3 linked regions of the Oleidesulfovibrio alaskensis DSM 16109 genome follow. The protein of the gene in region 3 binds, or shares a complex with, the protein of the main gene of each other region. Links are inferred from orthologs where the notes say so. Each region holds a gene or a part of one and is shown on either strand. Other genes may lie near its edges. The genes, in order: rny, pnp and H586_RS0103555.

Region 1 (3,197 bases), on a different replicon or contig from region 3:
GACTGTATTTTTGCGTTGGAAACAATAGTATTTTTATGGTAGGGGTTATAACTGGTATATTTTTCATGGCCGGCATTTTTTTTATTATTATAAATGGGTTGTGATTGTTATTAAGTTGCCGGGGGGGTAGGGAGCCACCTTCGAACAGGGGGTTACGGAATTATGGGGGAAGGATATTCACTGATCATTGCCGAAGACCACACCCTTCTGCGCGAGGGGCTGAAGTCGCTGCTGCAGTCTGTACCGCATCTTATAGTCACCGGAGAAGCCAGTGACGGACAGATGGCGGTTGACCTGTGTGACAGAAACCAGCCCGATCTTGTGCTGATGGATATTTCCATGCCTCGTATGGACGGTGTGCAGGCTACTCGTCTGATAAAAAAGCGCCACCCCGAGGTACGGGTGCTGGTGCTGACCGTGCACGGTGCCGGCGAGTATGTTTATGCGGCGCTTGCCGCCGGAGCAGACGGGTATGTCTTGAAAGATGCCAGCAACGACGAGTTTATTCTGGCTGTGGAGTCTGTGCTGGGCGGCAAGATTTATCTGAGTCCGGGCGTTTCCGACGCTGTGGTCAAAGGATACCTGAACGACGCCAGAGGGCAGTCTGTCTCGTCCAGCTGGGAAACGCTGACACCACGCGAACAGGAAATTTTTCAGCTGGTGGCCGAAGGCTATAAAAACCGTGAAATCGCCGAAATGCTGGTGGTCAGCGTGAAGACGGTGGAAAAGCACCGTTCCAACCTGATGCAGAAGCTAGGGGTACATTCCGCTGCCGAACTGCGTGCTCTGGCGCTGGAGCGGGGTATTATTTTGCGCATGCGTTCAGACGGATAGCCAGATCTGTAAGATTGTACCGCCGTATCAGGCGGCGCGCCGGATGCTGACTGCCTGAGAACAGCCCTGCGGCAGGCACCGGCAAAATTACCGGCGGAGAAAAGTAAAAACGCCCGCATCGGCAGATGCGGGCGTTTTGTATGCAGAGCGGTTGTTCCGGCTGCTATTTGGCCACACCCACGGCGCGGCGTTCCCGGATGACGGTAACGCGGATCTGGCCGGGATAGGTGAGGTTTTTCTCGATTTTTTCCGAGATGTCTTTGCACAGCATGTATGTTGTGTCGTCGTCAACTTCATCGGAATTGACAAGAACGCGGATTTCGCGGCCTGCCTGAATGGCGTAGGCTTTGGAAACCCCTTCCATGCCGTTGGCTATACCTTCAAGGTCTTCAAGCCGCTTCACGTAATTTTCCAGCAATTCCTTGCGCGCACCGGGGCGTGCACCGGAAAGGCTGTCTGCGGCCTGCACCAGCACAGCCAGAGCGCTTTTGGGCGGCACATCTTCGTGGTGGGCTGCTATGGCGTGGATAATGTCCTTGGATTCGCCGTATTTCTTTGCCAGATCGGCTCCGATGACGGCATGCGGACCTTCCACATCGTGGTCCACTGCTTTGCCGATGTCGTGCAGCAGCCCCGCGCGCTTGGCGCGTTTTTCGTCCATGCCCAGTTCTGCAGCCATAATGCCGCACAGTGATGCGACTTCCATGGAGTGCTGAAGCACATTCTGCGAAAAGCTGGTGCGGTATTTGAGCTGCCCCAGCAGTTTGATGATTTCGGGATGTATGCCGTGCACACCCACGTCAAAGGTAGCCTGTTCGCCCACTTCGCGCAGCTGCACTTCCAGCTCCTGCTCACACTTGCGTACAATGTCTTCAATGCGTGCGGGGTGGATACGTCCGTCGCTGATCAGCCTTTCCAGCGCCATTTTGGCAATCTGCCTGCGCAGAGGGCTGTAGGCGGAAAGGATGACCGTTTCCGGAGTGTCGTCAATGATCAGATCAACGCCGGTGGCTGCTTCCAGCGCACGGATGTTGCGTCCTTCGCGGCCTATGATGCGGCCTTTCATGTCTTCGCTGGGCAGCGAGACTGCGGTAACGGTCTGTTCGTTGACAAAGTCGCCGGCATACCGCTGAACAGCTGTGGCCAGAATTTTCTGGGCACTGCGCGAAGCGGTCTCCTTGGCTTCTGTTTCTATGACGCGGATCATCTTTCCGGCTTCGTGGCGGGTTCTTGCCTCCACTTCGCTGAAAATGCGCGCCTTGGCTTCTTCAGATGTCAGACCGGATATTTCCTGAAGTTTTTTATCCTGCTCCGCAATTTTCTGGGTCAGTTCCTCTTCCTTAAGCCCCAGAGTGCGTTCGCGCCTGTTCAGTTCTTTTTCCACAGAAAGAGCATCGTGTTCTTTCTGGGCCAGCTTTTCCAGTTTTTCTTCAAGCCGTTCGGTCTGTTCCTGCAGCCTGCGTTCACGGATTTTCAGTTCGTGTTCGCGTTCTTTAAATTCGCGTTCGAGTTCACGTTTCTGGTTAAAGAGTTCATCCTGCCCCTGGATGAGCACTTCCTTTTTGTGCGCCTGTGCCTCTTTGCGTGCCTCCTCGATAATGCGGTCGGCCAGTTCGCGGGCGTCCTGCAGACGTTTGGCGCTGACTATTTTGTGCAGTATGAAGCCTGTGGCTGCCCCGACTGCCATGCCGACGAGGAGGAGTACTATTTCTATAAGGCCCATGCCTCGACTCCCTTTTATTGTCATCGGGTGCGTTGACCCGGTTGAATGAATCCCGACGGCGGTCACGCTGACCGGCCGGTTCCATAAAGGGAAGCGGGCAAGCAGGAAAGGTTGCTTTACTGCCGGCGGTTCTTTGCTACAGACAAGAGAACACGCCGGACGGAGGCGGGGTGACGCAAGGGTATATGAGGCCCCGGAGAGCCGTGTGCCTGCTATTGCAGGACCTGGTTGCCCAGGTGGACGTCTGAGGCGGCACTTCAGGCTTCCCGCCAAGCGGGCATGCACACAGAACCGCCATTCCGGCATCCTTTTTTATGCTTGTGAGGTCAGCAACAGCCGGTCAATCACGCACACTCCAGGGTAAACTCTCGTCATCATCGCCCGCGGGGGGCTGGTTATGCTCATCTATCTTTGCCAGCAGCGCCGCAAGCCGTTTGTCAAACTCTTGGTGCTGATGGTTTGATTGCAGCAAATCGTCTGCCAGTCCCAGAACCAGAAAAGTCAGGAGTTTTTCCTTGCTAAGCTGCTTCCCGTGGAATTTCAGTTTATTGTAACGCTCTTCAACGAGCTGGCGCGCCTGTTCGACCCGTTGCGGATCGGCTTCGGCTTTGAAGGACACTTCAAGTCCCAGAACGGATAA
Region 2 (10,656 bases), on a different replicon or contig from region 3:
TACAGCGTGGCGGTGAATCCCTGCGGATAACCGGCCTGTGCCAGCATGTCACGCGCGGCCGCGGGATCGTAGACATAGGGGGGCAGGGTTTCGTCATAGGCCCATACCGTTTCGGGAATGACGTTGTGCGCCACCACGGCGGTGTTGCCGTAGATCAGAGTCTGCATGGGGATTTTATTCACGGCCATGTTCAGAGCTCTGCGCACTGCCGGATTGTCAAAAGGGGGCTTTTGCGTGTTCATGGCCAGATAGGCTATGCGCAGACCGGTACGGCTGGAAAGCTGTATGGAGCTTTGAGCTGATGCATGGCGGGCTATGTCACTGGTCACTCCGTCAAAGGCATCAATGGCGCCGACGTTAAGTGCGGTAAGCCTGTCCGATGCTTTGGGTATGACCTCCAGCACCACGGTATCCAGCTGAGGGGCGCCCCGCCAGTATTCCGTGTGGGCCTTCAGCACTATTCTTCTGCCTTTTTCCCACGTATGCAGACGGAAAGGCCCTGTACCGGCGGGAATATCACCGCCGGCAGGACTGATGACCGAAGCGGTGGCCATGGACATATTGTGCAGAAAAGGCGGGAACGGCGCATCCAGCGTTATGAGCACGGTGTGGTCGTCGGGGGCGCTGACGGCGGTGATGTGGCGGAACGTGAACCGTGACACGCCGGAATCTCCGGCGAAATCAGAATGTTCCGGATCGATCTGCCGCATGAACGACTGCACAACGGCCTGTGCGGTAAGCGGCGTGCCGTCGTGAAACACGACCCCGTGCCGCAGGTGGAATGTCCAGCGGGTACCGTCGGCGGAGCTTTCCCACGAACGGGCCAGCGCAGGCACTATTTCCGTGCCGCTTTCTGCCACGGTGACCAGCCCTTCGTATATGTTGGCGATGACCTTGGTGGATTCAAGGTCCGGTGCGCGCGCCGGGTCCAGAGTCACGGCATCGCTGGCCCGCGCAAAAACCAGCGAACCGGCCGCGGCCGCGGGCTGCGGGGCGAACGCCGCAAAAACGGTCAGCATTGCCGCAAATAGCGCAGCAATGCCCATCATGTGCCGCGCCGCCGCAAAGTGAGGACGCGCTGTGGACTCAGGCATGTGTGCTTCCTGTTTTTTTTACTCTAGCCCGCGGGTGCAAGTGGCGCCATGATATTGCCGGGCAACCAGCGGTTGTTACCGGCCCGAATTTCTCATACAACCGTAAAGGCCGTTTCATCAAGCGGCACAGACGCATAGCAGGAGGAATGCATGCCTGTAGTCATGGGTACGGCTGGACATATCGATCATGGCAAGACAACGCTGGTCAGGGCGCTGACGGGTATAGACTGTGACAGGCTGGGAGAAGAGAAACGGCGCGGCATAACCATTGAACTGGGGTTTGCGTTTCTTGACCTGCCGGATGACAGACGCCTGAGTATTGTCGACGTTCCGGGGCACGAAAAATTTGTCAAAAACATGGTGGCCGGAGCATCGGGCATAGATTTTGTCATGCTGGTCATTGCCGCGGATGAAGGGGTGATGCCCCAGACGCGGGAGCATCTTGAAATCTGTTCGCTGCTGGGCATACGCACCGGGCTGGTGGCACTGACCAAAGTGGATATGGTGGACGAAGAGTGGCTGGGGCTGGTGCAGGAGGATGTGGCGGAGTTTCTGGAGGGGAGTTTTCTGGAGGGGGCTCCGGTTTTTCTTGTTTCCGCCGCTGCCGGTACCGGAATGGATGCACTGCGCGGGCATCTGGCGCAGATGGAAAAAGAACTGCGTCCCGAACGGCGTTCCGACCTTTTCCGGCTGCCCGTCGACAGGGTGTTTACCATGCGCGGCCACGGTACGGTGGTTACCGGTACCATGATTTCCGGTTCCGTGACTCTCGGAGACGAGATAGAGCTGATACCCGGCGGCAGGCGTACCAAGGTGCGCGGGTTGCAGAGCCACGGTGCCACGGTGGAGGTTGCCCCCGCGGGCAGGCGTACGGCAGTGAACCTGTCGGGTCTGGACGTGGATGATATCCGCCGGGGCGATGTACTGGCGCTGCCGGACACGCTGCATCCTTCCGAGGTATGGGACGTGCGCATGACCTGTCTTTCTTCTGCCTCCACTCCGCTGAAGAACAGAACAGAAGTGCACTTTCACCATGGTTCACGCGAACTGCTGGCGCGTCTGTATTTTCCGGACAGAGACCGCCTCATGCCGGGCGATACCTGTATCTGTCAGGTGCGTTTTCCCGAACCGGTGGCCGCCGTGTTCGGCGACAGGTGCGTCGTCCGTTCGTTTTCTCCGCTGCGGACAGTGGCCGGGGGCGTGGTGCTGAATCCGGCATCTGCCATGCTGCGCCGCCGCGATGCACGGTTTGACGAAAAGCTGGCGCTGCTGGAAGAGCTGAATGATGCCGACAGCGAACGGCGCATTGCCATTCATCTGGAACTGGCCGGAGACGCCGGTTGCAGTTTCAGCCTGCTGCGTGTGCTGACGGACATGGAATCGAAACGGCTTGAAAAGACGCTGGTCAAACTGGGCAGTTCACAGCAGGCTTTTGTTTTTGATAAAGAAGACCGGCGGTATGTTTCCGGTGGTGCGGTGGAGCGTCTTTCCTCTTCGTGTGTGGACTATCTGGAGGCGTATCATCGCCGCGAACCGCTGCGGCAGGGGCTGGTGCGCGGAGAACTGGCTTCCGGCTGGGGCCGGGGGCTGCATCCCAGACTGGTACACTTTATCACCGAAAGGCTTGTCCGCACCGGCAGGCTGGTGGCCGAGCAGGACCTGGTGCGGCTGCCGGGGCATACCGTGTCGCTGGCGGCCGATCAGCAGGGGCTGCGCGAGACTCTGGCGGCGGCCTATCGTCAGGGGGCCACGGCTCCGCCCAATGTGAAGGATGTGCTGGACCCGCTGGGGCTGACGTATAAAGAAGCCGCCGGTGTGTTCAAGCTGATGCTGGACGAAGGGGTGCTGATACGTGTGAAGGACGGGTTGTTCTACGATGCCGGTGCCATGGAGCAGCTGAAGGCCATGCTGGAAAAATGGTTTACGGCCAATGAAGATATCGGCCCCAATGAATTCCGCGAGCTTACGGGCCTGTCCCGCAAGTACGTCATTCCGCTGCTGGAATATTTTGACAGGGAACGCGTGACCATGCGTATAGGCGATAAGCGTGTGCTGCGCAGAAAGACCCGGAATGATCCTGCATGAAAAACAGTGAGAGCATGATATGACCACGGGCTGCGGGGCGAAACTCCGCAGCCCGTTCTGCCTGTGCCGCGCGTGGTGGTGTGTCTGCCCGTGCGGTCGGGGCTTGACCTGCCTGCCGCTTTACTGTGTAGATTCGGCACAGGGAAGCTGCGGGAATGTGCGGGGGACCGCTGATGACGGCGCTGCCGCTGCTGTATCAGCTTCCGTATCTGCTCAGAGGGGCGGCACCCGCCGGATGCGGTGCGGCCGCGTTGTACCGTTTTATAATGTGGCTGCATGTCTGCCGTCACGTATGTCCGGACATCTGGTCGCACGTCTGGCCTGATATGGGCCTGATACGGGCCGGATGACTGGCCGGATAGCTGGCCGGACATTTAGCCGCACGTATGTCCGGACATCAACGCATGATGATTGAGTTGGTTTTTGGTTTTCGCAGCGAGCGGCCAAATCGTGCGGACGGTCCTGATCGGCCGTAACCGCTATACAACAGGGTGGTTCTGATGGATATTACCGTGCATCGCACCGGAAGCAACGAGGCCATAATCAATCTTTTCACCCGTACGTTTGCAGATTCGGAAGGTGAAGCGGAAGGACAGGTGATAGGCGGGCTGGTGCATGACCTGCTGACGACTACGGCGGAAGAAGATATTTACTGCGTCACCGCAACTGAAGACGGTGAAGTTGTCGGGTGTATCATTTTTACCCGTCTGACATTGACAGACGGCCCCGTGGCATTCCTGATGGCTCCTGTAGCTGTTCTTACCGGCTGTCAGGGAAAAGGCACAGGGCAGATGCTGATAAAAAGCGGCCTTGAAAAATTGAAGGAGCACGGGGTGGAGCTGGTTTTCACATACGGCGATCCTGATTTTTACGGCAAAACCGGTTTCAGACCGGTGAGCGAAGATGTTGTCCGTGCTCCGCTGAAACTGACCTACCCTGAAGGCTGGCTTGGACAGTCTCTTGCCGGTACCGGCATCCGGCCTGTTGCCGGCAGATCATACTGTGTTGAAGCGTTTAACAAAGCAGTTTACTGGTGATTTATGGATATGATGCAGGCGCAATGCGATCTCGCCCGTCTGGGCTGGGGGCCTTTTTTTCAGCAGCAGCTGAGTATTGAAGAGTGGGAGGAGGCTCTGCCCGCGCGCGTGGCGGGGCTGAATCGTCATATACTGGGTCTTGTGACGGAAAACGGTCCGGTTCAGGCGGCTGTGCCGGGCAGCTGGTACACCGGCGGGCCGGAAGACGTGCCCACAGTGGGCGACTGGCTGCTGCTGGACCGCCGGACAAGCCAGCCGGTGCGCCTGCTGGAGCGTAAAAGCTTTCTGCACCGCAGAGCGGCGGGGCGCGAGGCAAAAATTCAGGCGCTGGCAGCCAACATAGATACACTGTTCATAGTTACTTCATGCAACGATGATTTCAATCCTTCGCGCATAGAACGGTATCTTACACTTGCCATGGGATCGGGGGTGACACCGGTTCTTGTTATTACCAAGGCTGATCTGGTTGCTGATGCGGATGAATTCATCGGGCGGGCAAAAGCCATCAGGCAGGATCTGGACGTGTGCGTGCTCAATGCTCTGGATGCCGGTTCTGCGGCCGTTCTGGAAAACTGGTGCGGCAAAGGGCAGACTCTGGCGCTTGCAGGGTCGTCGGGTGTGGGCAAGTCTACGCTGGTCAACACCCTGCAGGGAGAGCATATCCAGTCCACAGGTGCCATACGGGAACACGATGCCAGAGGGCGCCACACTACCACCGGACGCAGTCTGCATATGCTGCCTTCCGGAGCTGTTCTCATTGATACTCCGGGCATCCGCGAGCTGCAGCTTGCCGATGTCGGACAGGGACTGGCATCGGCATTTGACGATATCGAGCAGCTGGCCGCGGGGTGCCGTTTCAATGACTGCACCCACGACCATGAGTCCGGTTGTGCTGTTCAGGCTGCGGTGCTCAGCGGCGAGCTGGAACTGCGCAGGCTTGAAAACTACCGCAAAATAAGGGCGGAGCAGCAGCACAATGCGCTGAGCGTGGCGGAAAAAAGGGACAAGGCCCGGAAGTTCGGCAAGATGTGCCGGAACGCCGTGGCCATGCAGCGGAAAAAACGCCTGCGGTGATAGATGGGGCTGTCGTTGCGGGGCAGCCCGCCGGGCCATGACCCTGCAAGCCGCTATGGCAGACCTACGGCCGCAGGCTTGCTGCACCCTTACAGCAGCAGGCTGCGGATAGTGGTCAGAATGCCGGTTGTTAACGATCTGCGGGGCTGCGGAGCGGCAGCTGCAGGGTCGGGGCAGGCATCCAGCCGCCTGCGCAGAGCCTGAAATTTATCTTCAAGGCGCTGTTCGGCGCGTTGACGGCGGCGGGCGGAACGTTCGTGTTCCTTGCGTATGCGCTGCATGGCTTTCTCATGGGCCTGTTGCAGCGGGGCAATGACATCCGGTACGGAGTCGTGTGCGGCAGTATGTCTATCCATCTCCAAACCTCGCAAGGCTGACTTTCGCCGGCTGGCATCGGGGCCCCCCCCTAGATGTGGCTTCCGCACATCTGCCTGCGCCTTTCGGAGAATCAATTATAATCCAGAGCCGTGATGTTATTCAAAAGAGCCGCGGTGTCAATGTATAAGACCGTGTCACCGCGGCGTCTGCATCTTCTGCGGGCTTTCGCATATGGCCGAAAGCCGGTGTCCGGCGTGCCATTAATCTGAAAAAAAAGAACTTCCGCTCGGCGGGTGGTCTGTGAGACGCGAACGGGACGTGCAGACGGACCGGTGCGGTATGTTGAGACAGATTGCAGCGCGGGCTGCACGAAAAAGGCGCGGAGCATACACTCCGCGCCCTGTTATTGCAGTGCGCTGCCGCTGTTAGCGACGGTCGCGACGATCGCCGCCGCGTCCGTTGCGTCCGCCGCGGTCACCACGGTCGCCGCGTCCGCCGCGGTCTCCGCGGTCGTCACGGTCGCGGGGTTTGCGCGGGGGGCGTGCGGTGTCGGCCGGATCCCATTCCACGCCCTGCGCTTCCAGCATGACTGCCTTGCGCGAGGCGCGTACGCGTCCGTCATTGATCTCGATGACCTTGACTTCCACGTCCTGTCCCAGCTGCACAACATCCTCGGTTTTTTCCACGCGCGAGGTGTCCAGCTGCGAGATGTGAATCAGCGCTTCACAATTGGGCAGAATTTCCACAATGGCGCCGATCTCCATGATCTTGCGGACTTTTGCGGTGTAGTTTTTACCCAGTTCGGGGCGCTGGTCGTAGTACATGACCATTTCGCGGGCCATATCCATGGACTCTTTGGTGGGGGCAAAAATGGAGATTCTGCCGCTGTCCTCGATGTCGATGGATGCACCCGTGGCCGAGGTGATGGCTTTGATGTTTTTGCCGCCGGGGCCGATGATCACGCGGATGATTTCGGGGTTCACTTCCACCACGCTCAGCTGGGGAGCGTATTTGGAAAGCGCCTGACGCGGCTCGGGCAGCACCTTGGCCATTTCATTCAGAATGTGCAGACGCGCTTCGCGGGCCTGAGCCAGTGCGCGGCCCATCACTTCGGCGGGCAGGCCGTCGATTTTGATGTCCATCTGCACGGCGGTGACGCCTTCTGCGGTGCCGGCGATTTTGAAGTCCATATCGCCCAGAGCGTCTTCATCACCCAGAATGTCGGTAAGAACGATGAACTGGTCATCTTCCTTGATGAGACCCATGGCAATGCCGGCCACCGGAGCCTTGACGGGCACACCGGCGTCCATCAGCGAAAGGCTGCCGCCGCATACTGCGGCCATGGAGGACGAGCCGTTGGATTCCATGGTTTCGGAAACCACGCGCAGTGTGAAGGGGAAGCTGTCGGGCGAGGGCAGTACGGGGCGCAGAGCGCGTTCTGCCAGCGCACCGTGACCGATTTCGCGGCGGGAAACGCGCACGGGCTTCACTTCACCCACCGAATAGGGCGGGAAGTTGTAATGCAGCATGAAGCGCTTGGTTACGTCACCGGTAAGGGAGTCCATGCGCTGTTCGTCGGTGGTGCTGCCAAGAGTGGTCACCACAAGGCTTTTGGTCTCGCCGCGCGAGAAAATAGCCGAACCGTGTGCGCGGGGCAGGGCACCTGCTTCGATGATGATGGGGCGCACGGTTTTGGTGTCGCGGCCGTCGATGCGCAGGCCTTCTTTGAGTATGCGCTGGCGCACGATGCGTTTTTCAAGGCTGCTCAGAATATCGCCCAGAGCGGCAAGGCGTTCGGGAGTTTCGGCAAAGGCGGGGTCCTGCAGCAGGGCGGCCTTCACTTTTTCCTTTACGGCCTTTTTGGCTTCCTTGCGGGCCATTTTTTCCCTGACCTGCAGTGCGGCTGCCAGATCTGCGGTGGCAAGAGCTTCGGCCTTTTCCTTCAATTCAGTGTCTTCTTCAGGAGCCACGAACTCGATTTTGGCCTTGCCTGCCAGTTCGCGCAGCTTTTCCTGCATGTCGATGATGGGCTGCACTTCGCGGTGCGCCCATTCCAGGGCCTGCGCAATCACTTCTTCGGGCACGAAGTCGGCTTCGCCCTCAACCATGACCAGAGCGTCGCGGTTGGCGGCCACAACAAGGTTGAGGTCGGCCTTTGCCGCTTCGGTGATGGTGGGGTTAAGCACAAATTCGCCGTCGATGCGGCAGACGCGGGCACCGGCCACGGGAGCTTCAAAGGGGACACTGGACAGCATGACGGCGGCGGAGGAACCGCACAGCGCCAGCACGTCGGAGTCATTTTCCTGATCGGCGGAAATGACATTGGCCAGAATCTGGACTTCGTTGGTGAAACCCTTGGGGAACAGCGGACGCAAGGGACGGTCGATGAGGCGGGAAACAAGAGTTTCGCGCTCGCTGGGGCGGCCTATTTCGCGGCGGAAAAAGCTGCCGGGAATGCGGCCTGCCGCGTACATCTTTTCGGTGTAGTCAACAACCAGCGGAAAGAAGCTGATTTCGCGTTCCAGAGGCTGCGTGCACACGGTGCACAGCACAACGGTGCCGCCGCACTGAATCCATACCGCGCCGTCGGCCTGATTGGCCAGTCGCCCGGTTTCCATGATGATTTCTTTACCGCCCACGGTGGCGGTGAGGCGCTTGGCGCCGAAGAGATTTTCCATAACGTAAGAATCCTTTTCTCGTGAAGGGGATTCCGGGGAGAAGGCCATGCCCTGACAGGGCGTTCTTCCCGGACCCCCCTTTCACTTGCGTTGGGCGGCTGTGCCGCCGGGGTGTACAAAGCAGGGGAACCCCTGTCGGGGTTCCCCGTGTGAACCTACTTTCTGAGGCCCAGCTTCTGAATGAGAGCGCGGTAACGCTGAACGTCCTTTTTAGCAAGGTACTTCAGCATGTTGCGGCGCTGCCCGACCAGCTTGAGCAGGCCGGTACGGGAGTGATAGTCCTGTTTGTGGGACTTGAAGTGTTCAGTCAGGTATTCGATACGTGCAGTAAGCAGGGCCACCTGCACTTCGGGAGAACCGGTATCGCCTTCGTGCTGACCGTATTCTTCAATGATGGACATCTTCTTTTCAGGAGTCATTACCACAGCAAGTTACCTCCGAGTAACATATTATGTATTCCACAGCCCCCGCAGAACCGTCCAGACGGGCACCTGATTTCTGTAGGCTGTTTCCGCCAGAGCCAGCGGGTCACCGGCCGGGTCGAGCAGTACGGCTCTGATACCTTCGGTAAAAGGCATGCTGGCCATTTCTGCCGGATCATACGGATGGGGCATGCCGTTTTTCACACGGGCTTCGTCAGCTGCGCTCAGGCGCAGCTTGGGCCAGTGCGGCAATGCCTTGTCCAGCGGTATGACCCTGCCGGCAAGTTCCGCCGGTTCTGCCAGAACGTCGTCCAGATCATGGGCTTCGTCCAGCGAGAACGGGTGGCTGTACTCCCGGATGAGTTCGGTCAGCACAGCGCCGCACCCTAGACGGTTCCCCAAGCTGTGGGCCAGGGATCGTATATAGGTGCCCGAACTGCAATGAACCCGGAAGCGCACAAACGGCAGCTCAACAGCGAGCGTTTCCGCCTGTGAAATTTCTATACGCCTTGTTTTGACAGGCGTTTCCTTACCTTCGCGTGCCAGCTTGTACAGGGGCTGCCCCTTGTGCTTGGCCGCGGAATATGCCGGAACCTGCTGTTCCGACGAACCTGTCCACAAGTCGACAGCGCGGACCACGTCCTCTTCGGTTACGTGCGTCCAGTCTGCTGTGGAAAGTGTTTCGCCTTCGTCGTCCCACGTGTCTGTGGTGCGTCCCAGTTCCAGCGTGCCGGAGTATATTTTTTCTCCGCCTTCCATCAGATAGCCGGAAATCTTGGTGCACTGGCCCAGCAGCACCAGCAGCACGCCCTGAGCCATGGGGTCCAGCGTGCCGGCGTGGCCTATTTTTTTCTGCCCCAGCCGTTTGATTCTGGCGATGCAGTGAGCCGATGTGGGGCCTTTGGGTTTGTTAAGTACCAGTACCCCGTGCTGCTGTGCAAGTTTCGAATCAGCCATACAGTTAAGCGCCCTCGGCGTCCAGTGCAAGATTGCGCGAGACGGATGAAAGTATTTCCTGCACGGCGGATTCCAGCGGCATGTCCAGTTCGGCACCGGCGGCATTGCGGTGCCCGCCTCCGCCGAAGCCGGCGGCAACCCGCTGTACATCGGCCGTGCCGTTGGAACGCAGGCTGGCTTTGGAACGTCCGGGACCGTGTTCGCGCACGGTGACGGCCACCTGTACACCACGGATGCGGCGCATGTAATTTATAATTCCTTCGGCATCGGCGATGGTGGTGCCGGTTTCTTCCAGCACGGCGGAGCTGATGCCCAGCGCCGCAATGCGTCCGTCTGCACTCAGGCGCACGGCACCCATCAGTCTGCCCCACAGCTGCATGCGGTTCAGGCTCCAGTTGTTCTGCATTTTCGGTCCGAAATCGCCGAGATCAAGCCCGCAGCGCAGGATGTCGGCTGCAATTTCAAGCACCTGCGCCGTGGTGTTGCCATAGCTGAACGAACCGGTATCGGATACCAGCGCAAGGTAGAGAGCTTCGCCCACGGGGCCGTCGGGCACTGCGCCCAGCTCACGGCCGATAAGCGCGACCATCTCGCCGGTGGCGGCGCAGGAAGAATCAACCCAGTTCACATCGGCGAACTGGGGATTGCCCAAGTGATGATCAATGTTGATGCTGGGAACAGAAGAAAGCAGTGAACGGATTTCCTGACCCGGGCGGCGGTCATCGCCGCAGTCGAGCACCACAAGCCGGCGCGGAGCAAAGCTGTCTATCTCGTCCAGCGCGGTGACGCAGGGGGCGCCCATATCCAGCCAGCCGAACTGGTCCGGCACGCCGGACTCGTTGTACAGCATGACCTGTTTGCCCATGCGGCGCAGCATGTGCGCAAGAGCGGCCATGGAACCTATGGCGTCTCCGTCCGGATTATAATGACTGGCAATGAGAAAGTCGTCTTCGCGGCGCAGTATTTCGGCAATGCGTGCCGCGGGCATGCC
Region 3 (10,658 bases):
TTCATCCACATCTTTTACAAACTGGCTGCGTATGGCTCTGCCGGGCATGCCCACAGGGCTTTTTATCACAACCACATCTTCCTGTTTTGCATCGACATACGCCTGCTTAAAGCGGTCGTCGGCGTCGCATTCATGCGTGGCCACAAAACGGGTGCCCATCTGTACACCGGCTGCGCCCATATCGATGTAGCTGCGGATGTCGTCGCCGCTGTACACACCGCCTGCGGCAATCACCGGAATACGTCTGTTACGCTGTGCTTCAAAGGGCTTTACAGCTTCAATGACCTGCGGAATGACTTTTTCAAGCGCAAACTCGGGGTCATCAAGCTCTTCGGGCTTAAAACCCAGATGTCCGCCTGCTTTGGGACCTTCCACCACAAAGGCATCGGGCAGGTAGTCAAAGCGGTTCAGCCATTTTTTGCAGATGATTGAAGCCGCGCGTGCAGAGGATACAATGGGCACCAGTTTGGTGCGCACTTCTTCCTTGCCCTGTTCACTGGCTTCTTTAAGGTATCTGGGCAGATCAAGCGGCAGTCCGGCACCGGAGAAAATCACATCGATTTTTTCGTCGATGGATGTTTTTACCAGATCGGCAAAATTGGTCAGCGCAACCATAATGTTAACGCCGAGGATGCCTCTGGTCATCTCTTTGGCTTTGCGTATTTCTTTGCGCAAGGCGCGGATGTTCGCCTCAAGCGGATTTTTAGCCACGTCCGGTTCGTTCATGCCAATCATGGCACCGGCAATTACGCCTATGCCGCCCTCGTTGGCTACGGCGCTTGCCAGACCAGAAAGCGAGATTCCTACACCCATCCCTCCCTGGATAATAGGAACTCTGGCGACGATGTCGCCGATTTTAAGGTTTGGAAAAACCATGATTCAGTCCTCCGTGGGGCAGAACAGCCCCTTATGATGATGCTGCCGGTCCGTCGGGAACGACAGCGGAAGGGCAGGGCGTCCGGTGGACGCACCTATCCCGTTGGTCCCTCAAGGCGAAATGTACACAGATTGGCGTAAAAGCACCAGTCACAATGTTTTCCGCGTCGCGGGCGAAAACAGGAGGATGTGGTCATGTGTTGCAGAAGAAAGCCGATTATGGCGGGAATCTGGTGGGCCGCTGCATGTTGCACTTCGTCTCGCCCGGCGGCGGTAAAGAGCATTTCTTCCTTGCCGCTGTCACGCAGGGCTATCCAGCCGGCATTGCCGGCAGGCCTGCCGCAGGCGGTTGCATACAGATAAAGATAGAAAGGCAGCTGGATACTGCGCAGAGCATCGGAAAGAAGGGGCAGGGGGTCGTCTTCGGCTGCCGGATGCCAGCGTGCGATTTTTTCCCACAGGTCTTCACTTTTCCATACCTCCTGTGCGGGTTTGCGTGCTGTGCCTGTCTTGTAATCCAGCACTATGTCGCAGCCGTTGCGTTCGTCCACCCTGTCCAGCCTTCCGGCAATCCAGTACGTGCTGCCTCCGGCTTCGACTTTTGCCTCCAGTGCCTCTTCCAGCTTCAGAATGCGTGTTGTTTCCGGCTGGTTATTCAAGAAACGGGTCAGGCGTTCCGGACCGGCAACACTGAGCATGCAGTAGGAGTCATAAGGCAAAGTGTCCTGCAGGCCGCTTGAATGCAGCCGCTGATGAAACAGGCCGGTAAGGGCTTTGGCATCCAGTTGTCCGCGTGTGATTTCTTGTCCTGCATACGGGGTGAAAAACTCCTGCAGCACCGCGTGCATCAGGTCTCCCACGCCCAGATGGTCATCGCCTTCGTTAACCTGCTCAGCAGGAGCGATGCGGCACAGGCGCTCATAAAAAAAGCTCACGGGACAACGTAGGTAGCTGTCGAGCATGGTTGCTGAAACGGGACGGGCGAGGAGTTCGCGTATTCTGTCGTCTATGGCGGCCGAGCGCGGTATAACGGCATCATGCAGACTGATGGCCGGAATGGAGTAGGAAACGGCATGCAGAGGCGGTGTACCTGCCTGCAGCAGGCGGCCTGTGCGCTGTTCGTCCTGCCATATGAGCTCTTCAAGAAAGCGGCTGCGCTGTTTTTTTTCGTCGAACAACCCTGATTGTGTTGTGCCAGCCTGATACAACAGGGTTACTTCGCGGGCGCCTTTGATCAGGCGGAAAAAGTTATAGGCCGAAACCCGTTCTCTGTGGCGGATGTCGGGCAGCCCCAGCAGTCCCCGCAGATTTTCGGGCAGCAGCGGATCGTTGGCAGGCACTCCGGGCAGGTTGTTTTCGGTGGCGTCCAGCACATAGACGCGCCGGAAGCGCAACAGGCGGGCCTCCAGCATGCCCATAACCTGAAGTCCGGTGAGCGGTTCCGCCTCGAAAGGCACCCGTTCCGCGTTCATCACTTCGCGCAGTATGGTGTACAGCAGGCCGGAATCAAGTTCTGCATCGCGGACGGTACTTTCTCTCAGGGCCGGAATGACCCTGTGCATCAGGCGGTACATGCATTCGGCATCGACGGGAAAGCGTTTCCACATATCGGCGCCTTGTTCCAGCAGCAGCGTGCACATATCTGCCAGCACGCCGGCAAGCTGCTGCGGAGTGGATACGCGTTCCCAGCGTGTGAGTGTAAGGTCGAAGATACGCGAGACCAGCGCGGCAAGAGCTTCGTCATCCACGGCGGCCGTACCGGCACCGGTTGCGTCTGCCTCCGCAAGGTATTCTATTTGCAGGTTCCGCGGGTCGGTATGGCGCGCCCCCTGACGTACGGAGCGCTCCATATGACGGAAAACCTGCTGCAGGGGCCGCGCGTTGTGCAGCGACAGCATCTTGAGATACGGGTGCCGGATGAGGTCTATTATTCTGCGCCATGGGTAGCCGGAGGGAGTACGCCCCTCCTGCAGATCCATGATGGTATCCAGCAGCTGGGCCAGCGGAGACTTGCCCAGAGGATAGCCCATGGAGATGTTGACGTCTTTGCGCGGCAGATGATGCAGCAGCGGCATAAGCATGCCGGAGTCGGGCAACACGACGGCGGACTGCTCCAGCGAGTCGGTCTGCGTCAGTTTTTTCTGCAGGGCGTCAAGCTGTGAATGCAGGTCAAAGCCTTCATGGTATTCGATGGTTGCGTGCCGGTCTTCAGGCTCTTCCAGCAGAACTGTTCCGGCCTGCCATTGTTCCAGCAGCGATTCATGCTCTTTGCAAGACCAGTGAACGGGTTTTTTTGCGGCAAGGGCAGGGTCTGTATGCAGCACCATATGCGCCCCGCAGGCAGAACGCAGCGTGGTGAATACCTTTTTTTCCACACCGGTCAGTCCGTAAAATCCTGCTATAAATATTATTTTTCCGGCGAACATGGCGGGAAGGCTGTCAGCAGCATGTGCGGCCCTGAATGCATCGTATCCCGGTGTTGTCCAGTTTTCTGCATCAAGACGGCCGGTATACAGCCGGTGTATGCTGCCCAGCTGTTCCAGCAGGCGGGCAGCAAAGTCCACCACATCGCCTTCCATGTAGTGATAGTCGTCAGGCTCCAGACCCTGATTGTAAAAGTCTTCCAGCAGTGCCGCCAGACGCATGCCCCAGGGGAAGAAGCGCCTTGCGTCGGTCAGGGGCAGAGCGCTCAGCGGACCGCGAGGAGTAAATGTTGCACTGGCAGGCATTTCCCCGGCAGAGGGGGGCTGTTCACCTATTCCCAGTTCCCGCACACATTCAAGCAGCAGCCCCACTCGGTCGAGCAGCTCAATGGTACGGGGCTGTGCCGTGCTGCCGGCCGTGCTGACGGCGGACAGAAACTCGCTGACGGGGAGTATCTGGGGAATAAGGCAGGGCCTCGGGATGTCAGGTGATGTACGGAACAGATCAAGCAGATATCTGCGGGGTCTGCTGTGCGGGAACACAATGACCGCACGTCCGGTTTCACCATCGGTATGTTCCGTCACATAGCGCAGCAGTGCCTGAAGAAAGTCGTTCTGCCACGGTATAATGGCCACAGGGGGAATTGTCCGGTCAGAAAAAGTCATGGGGGTTGCTTCCGTGGTTATACCGTGACTGTTTGCTGCAGATCCAGATAGATGATGACGCCTGCCGCAGGCACGGGGGAAATCTGCCGCAGCAGGTTGAGATAGCGCGATACCTGCTGCCTGTGGGCGGCAGATTGTGCTCCGGTTTTGTATTCCACAACGGTACGGGTGTGCCCGTCATCCACCAGCAGGTCCACACGGTGCAAAGCACCGTCGGCGTCCATGACGCTTTGTTCCGGTTGTCCGTGCGCAAGCCAGCGGGGCATGTCAGGCAGAGAGGCAGCCCAGCGCAGCATGCCATGCAGTTCCTGCGCGGTGCTTTCTTTGTCCGGTACAGGAAAAGGGCATTTTTCCAGCGCATGGCTGACAGCTCTGCGGATATCGCTTTCCGTGTCACCTGTCAGCTTGAGTGACTCCATGCAGCTGTGCGCCAGTTCTCCCCGTCTGCGTTCGTCAAAAACCACATCTTCAAGCGGATTGCGGAAAATCTTGAGCGTGGGCAACCAGTCCATGGGCATCCAGCTCTGCAGCGCCGCTGCCGGTTCCGCAGGGGCGGAACATGGGGCGGAGCCAGCGCATGGCTGCTGCACGGCATCGGCGGTTGTGCCGGCGGGGCTGCTGCCTGCAGCCTGTGCGTGCGGTGTTTCGCCCCATTGCACCGTTTCGCCCCGTGCGGGGTAATCTTCTCCCAGCATGACACGCAGAGCGGATAGCATAGGTGCTTTATTTTCGTTGCGGGAGGTGCAGCCGAGAAAGGCATGCAGTTCATCCACGGGACGGGTCCACGCCACATACAGCAGATTAAGTTGCTCACATGCGTCACGTGCCCGTGCGGCGTACCACTGCGCACCCAGTTCGGCACAGGCTGCAACCATGACGTCCTGCCCGTCCACAGTGGTGCGCACCGGCGTGTTGTCGTTTTGCAGCGTGTGATGATGAAATGGGATGATGACCACCGGAAATTCAAGGCCTTTGGATTTATGCATGGTCATGATGCGCACCGCATCAAGATTATCGGGCATGGGCACTTTTTCTTCCGTGCCGTGTTGCTGCCAGTATTCCAGAAATGTGGACAACGAGCGCAGTCCTCTGGCATCCGCAGCGTGGACTATTTCCAGAAACCTGCGGATGAACACGGTATCCGCAGGGTGGCGGCGGCAGACCATGAACCGGTTGAAAAGTTCCTGCACCGTATCATACGCGCTCATCAGGCCTGCCTGAGTATAAAACGGGGCAAACCATGTTTTCCATATGTCGGGGTAAGTTTCCCGCAGCCATGTGATGAGCGGCCTGTCACCGCGCGTTGCAAGCTGCCCGTCAAGGCTGGCACGAGCGAGTCCGCCTGCTCCGCCGAACAGTTCGCATCCGCAGAGCACTTCGCACAGCGCCAGTTCATCCAGCGGGTAGTCGAGAAAACGCAAAAATGCCACGGTCTGCGTGATCAGCGGGTGGTCGGCAAGCCGCAGACTGTTTTCGGTGATGATGGGAATATCCCATTCCACAAGCCATTCGGCCACCCGTCCGGCTTCAGGGTTTGAGCGGACCAGTACGGCAATGTCGCGCCACTGGCGGCGTCCGGAAAGTTCTTCAGTGATAAGTCTGTGCAGTTCTTCCTTCACACTTTCATACAGATCTTCCGAAGAATCGGCGTACAGGTCGTACAGCCGTACCAGACCGCCCGAGCCTTGTCTGTGTTCCGGCACCTGCTGGGCGGTGCCGGTAAAGGAGCGCAGAATGCGTGACGCTGCTTCTTGGATAACTTCTTCGGGAGCGTCGTCATCGCAGATGGCGCGTGCGGCAGCCAGTGCTGATTGGCCGGAACCGAGGGGCTCGAACAGCCGGTTGTTGGTGGTCACCACAATTTCGCTGCTCCGCCAGTTGAACGGCAGGAGCAGCTGGCGCGGAGAGGGGCATATGGCCCGCAGTTCCGGTTCTTCCAGAGCGCCGTCAAACAGGTCGGAATCGCCGCCGCGCCAGCTGTAAATGGCCTGCTTTACGTCGCCCACGTAAGTGACGCTGCCCCCCTTGGCCAGACATTCCGTGGCCAGCGGCATGATGGCCTGCCACTGATCCCGGCTGGTATCCTGAAATTCGTCCACCAGCAGATGCGTAAGGCGGGTGCCCATGCGGCAGAACGCTTCGGACGCGCCGGCCTCGCCGGACAGCACGGTGCGGGCATAAGCGGGCCAGAGCGCGTTGGGTACCAGCCCTTCCTGCTTGAGCATGCTCTGGGCCTGTTCTGTAAGCAGGTTGATAAGGGTGATGAACGGCGCCTGCTGCAGGGCGCGGCGCATCAGTTTGCCTTCCCTGCTCAGCCAGCCGTACGCTCTGGTCAGTTCATCATGGGCACGGCGCATGTCTGCAGATGCGGTTCCCTTTGATTTTTTGTTCAGGCAGTCGTCAATATCCGGCTTGGTTCCCATTTTTGATTCGGGAACGACGGAAAGACTGCCGAGAGGCGGCAGTTTTTTGAGAAAATTGACATAGTGCGCACTGGCTGCCAGTTTTTCGCGTTCAATGCCCTGCAGAAGAAAACCTGCGGATGCCTGCAGTGCATGCATATGTTCCGCCATGCGGGCCTTCAGCTCTGCGGCGTCGACGCAAGGCATTTCTTCCTCGGGATGGCGCAGGCGGTACCGCATAAGGTGAAGCAGCCTTTCGCGCAGGGAGTTGCCCGCCATAAAGCCCTGCATGTCGGCGTGATACAGCAGCGACTCCGAAGCATCCACCAGCTGTTGCCGGAGCTGATGAGAGCCGCTGCGGGCCTGTTCGAGCATGCGTTCGTACAGCGGGGTGAAAATTTCCTCTTCGTCAAAGACCGGCTCGAAGTCCGGCGGCAGGCCGAGCTCTAGAGCACACAGCCGTACAAGCATATGCAGCAGGCTGTCTATGGTGCGCACATTGAGCGAAGAATACCGCCGCAGCATGGTGTTCACCCAGCGGCGCGCTCCGGACGCCGGCCAGTCAGCCGCGGGGCCGCTGGCGCCCATGCCCAGAGCCCGTTCCTTTAGGGTACGGATAATGCGTTCCTGCATTTCCGTGGCGGCCTTGTTGGTGAAGGTGACGGCCAGTATTTCAGGCCAGCAGTAAGCCGCGCCCGCAGGGGCTAATGCACAGGCGGCGGAAGACTCTTCGGACGCGGCGCGCAGCCGGTCAAGAAATTCACCGGTAAGCCGGTACGTTTTGCCGGAACCGGCAGACGCCTTTATCTGTTGCAGCATGTTACGCTCTGGGGCAGCTTCTGGCTTCGGGCGGAACCATACCGGCCAGATGGCTCTGACCTGTTGATTCGAGCACCGCACGCCAGAAGTCGGAGATGATATTGAGTTTGCGCCGCTTGCTGGTCACAAGGTCCAGCGGAAGATGAATATACCTGTCCATCAGTTTTGCCACAACCATGCCTGTTTTACCGGCCATGCCGGCGTGTACGGCGTTTTGGCCCAGAAAACCGCAGTATACCCTGTCGTTGGCATTGGCAGGGACTGATCTGATGATATAACTGGGGTCTATGTATTTAAGCGTGTGCGGTATGCCCAGTTTGTCAAAGTGTGATTTGATTTCCGTGCGCAGCAGAGTTGCAATGTCGCCCAGAATAGGGTTGCCGCTGGCGTCGGTGTCATGCGAACCCGAAAGCAGATGCTGGCCGGCACCTTCTGCCACCACGATGACGGCATGGCTGCGTTCGCGCAGCCGCTGGGCCAGTGCATTGAGCAGACCGTCTTCACCGTGCAGGGTGAAAGGAGTCTCCGGTACCAGAACAAAATTCACTTCTTTGAGCGACAATGTCGCCTGCGCGGCAATGAAGCCCGATTCGCGCCCCATGAGTTTGACCAGTCCTATGCCGTTCATGGCGCCCACAGCTTCGGTGTGTGCGCACTGAATAGCCTCGGTGGCTTTGTCCACAGCGGTTTCAAACCCGAATGACTGGCTGATGAAATTGATATCATTGTCGATGGTTTTGGGAATGCCTATCACGCTGATTTTCAGCCTGCGCTGATTGATCTCGCCGGTTATGGATCTGACGGCCTTCATGGTGCCGTCGCCCCCAATCATAAAAAGAATATTGACGTTCATCCGCTCCAGAGCGTCCACTATTTCTTCCGGCGACTGCGGCCCGCGCGAAGAACCCAGAATGGTGCCGCCGAACTGGTGTATGTCGCCCACAAGGGCGGGCGTCAGTTCCACCACGTCATGGCCGTAGCGGGGAATGAACCCTTCAAGCCCGTACTTGATGCCCAGCACTGCGGGAACGCGGTAGTTGTGGTACGCTTCCATCACTATGGCGCGGATGACATCATTGATGCCGGGGCACAGCCCGCCGGAGGTGACAATGGCGCATTTGGTTTTGGAAGTGTCAAAGTAGACATGACGGCGGGGGCCGGCAGGCTCGAATGTGAGCGGAACTACTTCATCGCCCAGTTCTTCAACCTGATCGTGATCAAGAAACAGACTGAGTCCCTGCTCTTCGTTGGCAAAGCGGCAGTATGACAGAGGCGACGGAATTTTGGCCGGTCCCAGATTGGGGATGGTGGTGTCCAGAACTATGGAACCGCTTTCAAAACGGGTGGCAGTCATGCTTCCTCCTGAATACAGGTTGGCTGATGAACAAAGGCAAAAGTATCACATGGTTGTTTGCTTTTCCAGATGCCTCACATGACGATAGCGGGATTTGCCCCTTTCTGCCTGTATTTTTTGTTACGGACAGGCGCATAAAAAAGGCCGGAACGCTTCCGGCCTTTTTGTAAAACGGGAGAGAACCGGCTATTCCCACGGAGTGGCAGGATACTGTGTTCCCAGCTGGGTGTCTATCATGGCCAGTGCGGTTTCTTTAATAACCACTGCATTATGGCGGCTTTTTGTGCAGTCTCCCACCACAGGCAGAATGTTGACACAGAAACGCAGAGAGTGGGCTGCAAGATCAAGCAACGTATTGGCTGCAGAGGTGAGAATGCAGTAGTTTTTCCATACGTACATCATTTCGCTGCGCACGCGGTGGCGCACGACTTCCGTGCCGTACAGATCAAAATCGTGCACTTCCTGTTTCATGGCAAAACCGTCCAGCAGGCGGACTCTGGCCTGAGGCACATATGCTGTTTTTCTTGCGGGATTAAGCGCTTTGTGCACGCGGCGGCAGAAATCAGTATCTGCAAATCCTCCGAAAAAGCGTTCGTCCAGCGGGCCGAGACAGCGGAAGGCTTCCATGCGTACGCAGGCAAAGCTGAAAGGCACGCTTTGAACTTCTGCGGGTTGCTCCATGCGTCTGCCACCATAGGCAGCATGATTAAGGCATGTGGCGGGAGCCATGGCGGCAAGGCCGAAAGCTTCGGTGAATTTTGTCAGAAAACCGGGCAAACGGCGGGCACCGCGGACGGTGAGTTCTTTTTTGTCCACCACTTTGCCGCCGGCAATGGCACAGTCGGTGTGTGTTTCCATGTGGTCAAGAATGCGGCGCAGAGAGCCGGGCAGTACTTCCGTACGCGGATCAAGAAAAAATACCAGATCACCGGTGGCTTGCCGCAGAGCTTTGTTGGCTGCTGCTGCAAATCCTGTGTCCGTGGTGTTTTCAATAACAGTGACGGCGCTGCCGGCATTGCGGGCGCTGCGGGCGGTGCCGTCGGCAGAGGCGTTATCCACAACAAAAATCTCGGCTTCCGCGCCCAGAGCAGACACGTCGGCCAGTGCGCCGAAAACAGATTCGAGGCAGCTTCCGATGTACTTGTTGACGTTTCGGGTTACGATAACGAATGATAGTTTCATGGCGAATCCTTTGGGCTAGCCCGCTTTGGCAAGGCCGACTTCGGCTGCGATGGGGCTGATTGCGTCAATGGCGATCTGCAGAAAATCACCAAGCTCCAGGCCAATCTGCTCACATTCCCGTATTCTGTCTCTGTTGACACTGGCGGCAAACGCCTTGTCCTTCATTTTCTTTTTAAGGCTCTTGGGTGTCATGCCCTGCATACCCTGAGGGCGTACCAGCGCGTTTGTGGCCACCAGGCCGGTCACGCTTTCGCTGCAGCGCAGGGCCCAGTCCAGTGCGGACTGCGGCGCATGGCCGGTACATTCTGAATTGTGGGCGCGTATGGCGGCCAGAGCAGATTCGGGCAGTTTTTCTGCCAGCAGATCCATAGCCACCAGGCCATGGCGTTGGGGGGTGTCTTTGGTCAGAGGAAAATCGATGTCATGCAGCAGTCCGACCAGGCCCCACAGGTCTGCGTCTTCGCCTTTACGCTGTGCGACATTGCGCATGACAGCTTCGGACTGGAGGGCGTGGTGCACAAGGTGCGGCTCGGGACCCGGACCGCGAAGCAACTCCAGCGCTTCGGTTCTGGTCAGCATGAACGTTCTCCTTTCAGAGCGGTCTTCGTCCGGAAACATGCCGGACTTATTTTTATTCCGGAGCTAGTTAAATAATGCACAATCGTCCTGCTGACAACCACAGAATGGCTTTATTGACAGCTTGCTCATAAAAGCGGAAAAGAGGAGGTTATTTCGTACAGTAAATAAAAAGGCGTGTGAAAACGCCTGTCATGCGCACCGCAGGCGGCGGGCACGCCCGCTGCAAAGGATATTTTTTCAATGAGCAGTATTGTTGGCGTTAAGTTCCGTGAATACGGACAGATATATTATTTTAACCGCGCCGGTCTTGAGCTGCAGCCCGGAGACAATGTTGTTGTCAGCACCGAGCAGGGCGAA

What was found.
Region 1: H586_RS0103555 (region 3) and rny share a complex: the UniProt entries of both Bacillus subtilis proteins name them as parts of the possible RNA degradosome complex. The link is inferred for Oleidesulfovibrio alaskensis DSM 16109 from one-to-one orthologs.
Region 2: H586_RS0103555 (region 3) and pnp share a complex: the UniProt entries of both Bacillus subtilis proteins name them as parts of the possible RNA degradosome complex. The link is inferred for Oleidesulfovibrio alaskensis DSM 16109 from one-to-one orthologs.

Annotation. Positions count from the first base shown.
Region 1 is NZ_AXWQ01000006.1:83,855-87,051, reverse strand. The notes cover bases 278-3,197. They hold rny (ribonuclease Y), read right to left. Parts: upstream 2,558-3,197; coding sequence 998-2,557; downstream 278-997. Other genes in these bases: H586_RS0105445 (response regulator), read left to right, coding at 278-834. Also shown: more of H586_RS0105445, read left to right, coding at 163-277. UniProt on the Bacillus subtilis protein: Endoribonuclease that initiates mRNA decay. Initiates the decay of all SAM-dependent riboswitches, such as yitJ riboswitch. Involved in processing of the gapA operon mRNA, it cleaves between cggR and gapA.
Region 2 is NZ_KI519494.1:388,263-398,918, forward strand. Bases 5,661-8,620 are described here. They hold pnp (polyribonucleotide nucleotidyltransferase), read right to left. Parts: upstream 8,287-8,620; coding sequence 6,034-8,286; downstream 5,661-6,033. Other genes in these bases: rpsO (30S ribosomal protein S15), read right to left, coding at 8,442-8,620. Also shown: H586_RS19360 (ABC transporter substrate-binding protein), read right to left, coding at 1-1,094; selB (selenocysteine-specific translation elongation factor), read left to right, coding at 1,245-3,179; H586_RS0113805 (GNAT family N-acetyltransferase), read left to right, coding at 3,680-4,216; rsgA (ribosome small subunit-dependent GTPase A), read left to right, coding at 4,226-5,290; H586_RS0113815 (hypothetical protein), read right to left, coding at 5,380-5,646; more of rpsO, read right to left, coding at 8,621-8,711; tRNA pseudouridine(55) synthase TruB, read right to left, coding at 8,736-9,665; H586_RS0113835 (DHH family phosphoesterase), read right to left, coding at 9,670-10,656. UniProt on the Bacillus subtilis protein: Involved in mRNA degradation. Catalyzes the phosphorolysis of single-stranded polyribonucleotides processively in the 3'- to 5'-direction. Necessary for competence development in Bacillus subtilis.
Region 3 is NZ_AXWQ01000005.1:163,463-174,120, reverse strand. The notes cover bases 6,365-9,326. They hold H586_RS0103555 (ATP-dependent 6-phosphofructokinase), read right to left. Parts: upstream 8,541-9,326; coding sequence 7,188-8,540; downstream 6,365-7,187. Other genes in these bases: H586_RS0103545 (glycosyltransferase), read right to left, coding at 8,727-9,326; H586_RS0103560 (UvrD-helicase domain-containing protein), read right to left, coding at 6,365-7,186. In the rest of the region: H586_RS0103570 (NAD(P)H-dependent flavin oxidoreductase), read right to left, coding at 1-876; H586_RS18030 (PD-(D/E)XK nuclease family protein), read right to left, coding at 972-3,965; more of H586_RS0103560, read right to left, coding at 3,983-6,364; more of H586_RS0103545, read right to left, coding at 9,327-9,722; H586_RS0103540 (HD domain-containing protein), read right to left, coding at 9,738-10,301; H586_RS0103535 (PSP1 domain-containing protein), read left to right, coding at 10,542-10,658. UniProt on the Bacillus subtilis protein: Catalyzes the phosphorylation of D-fructose 6-phosphate to fructose 1,6-bisphosphate by ATP, the first committing step of glycolysis.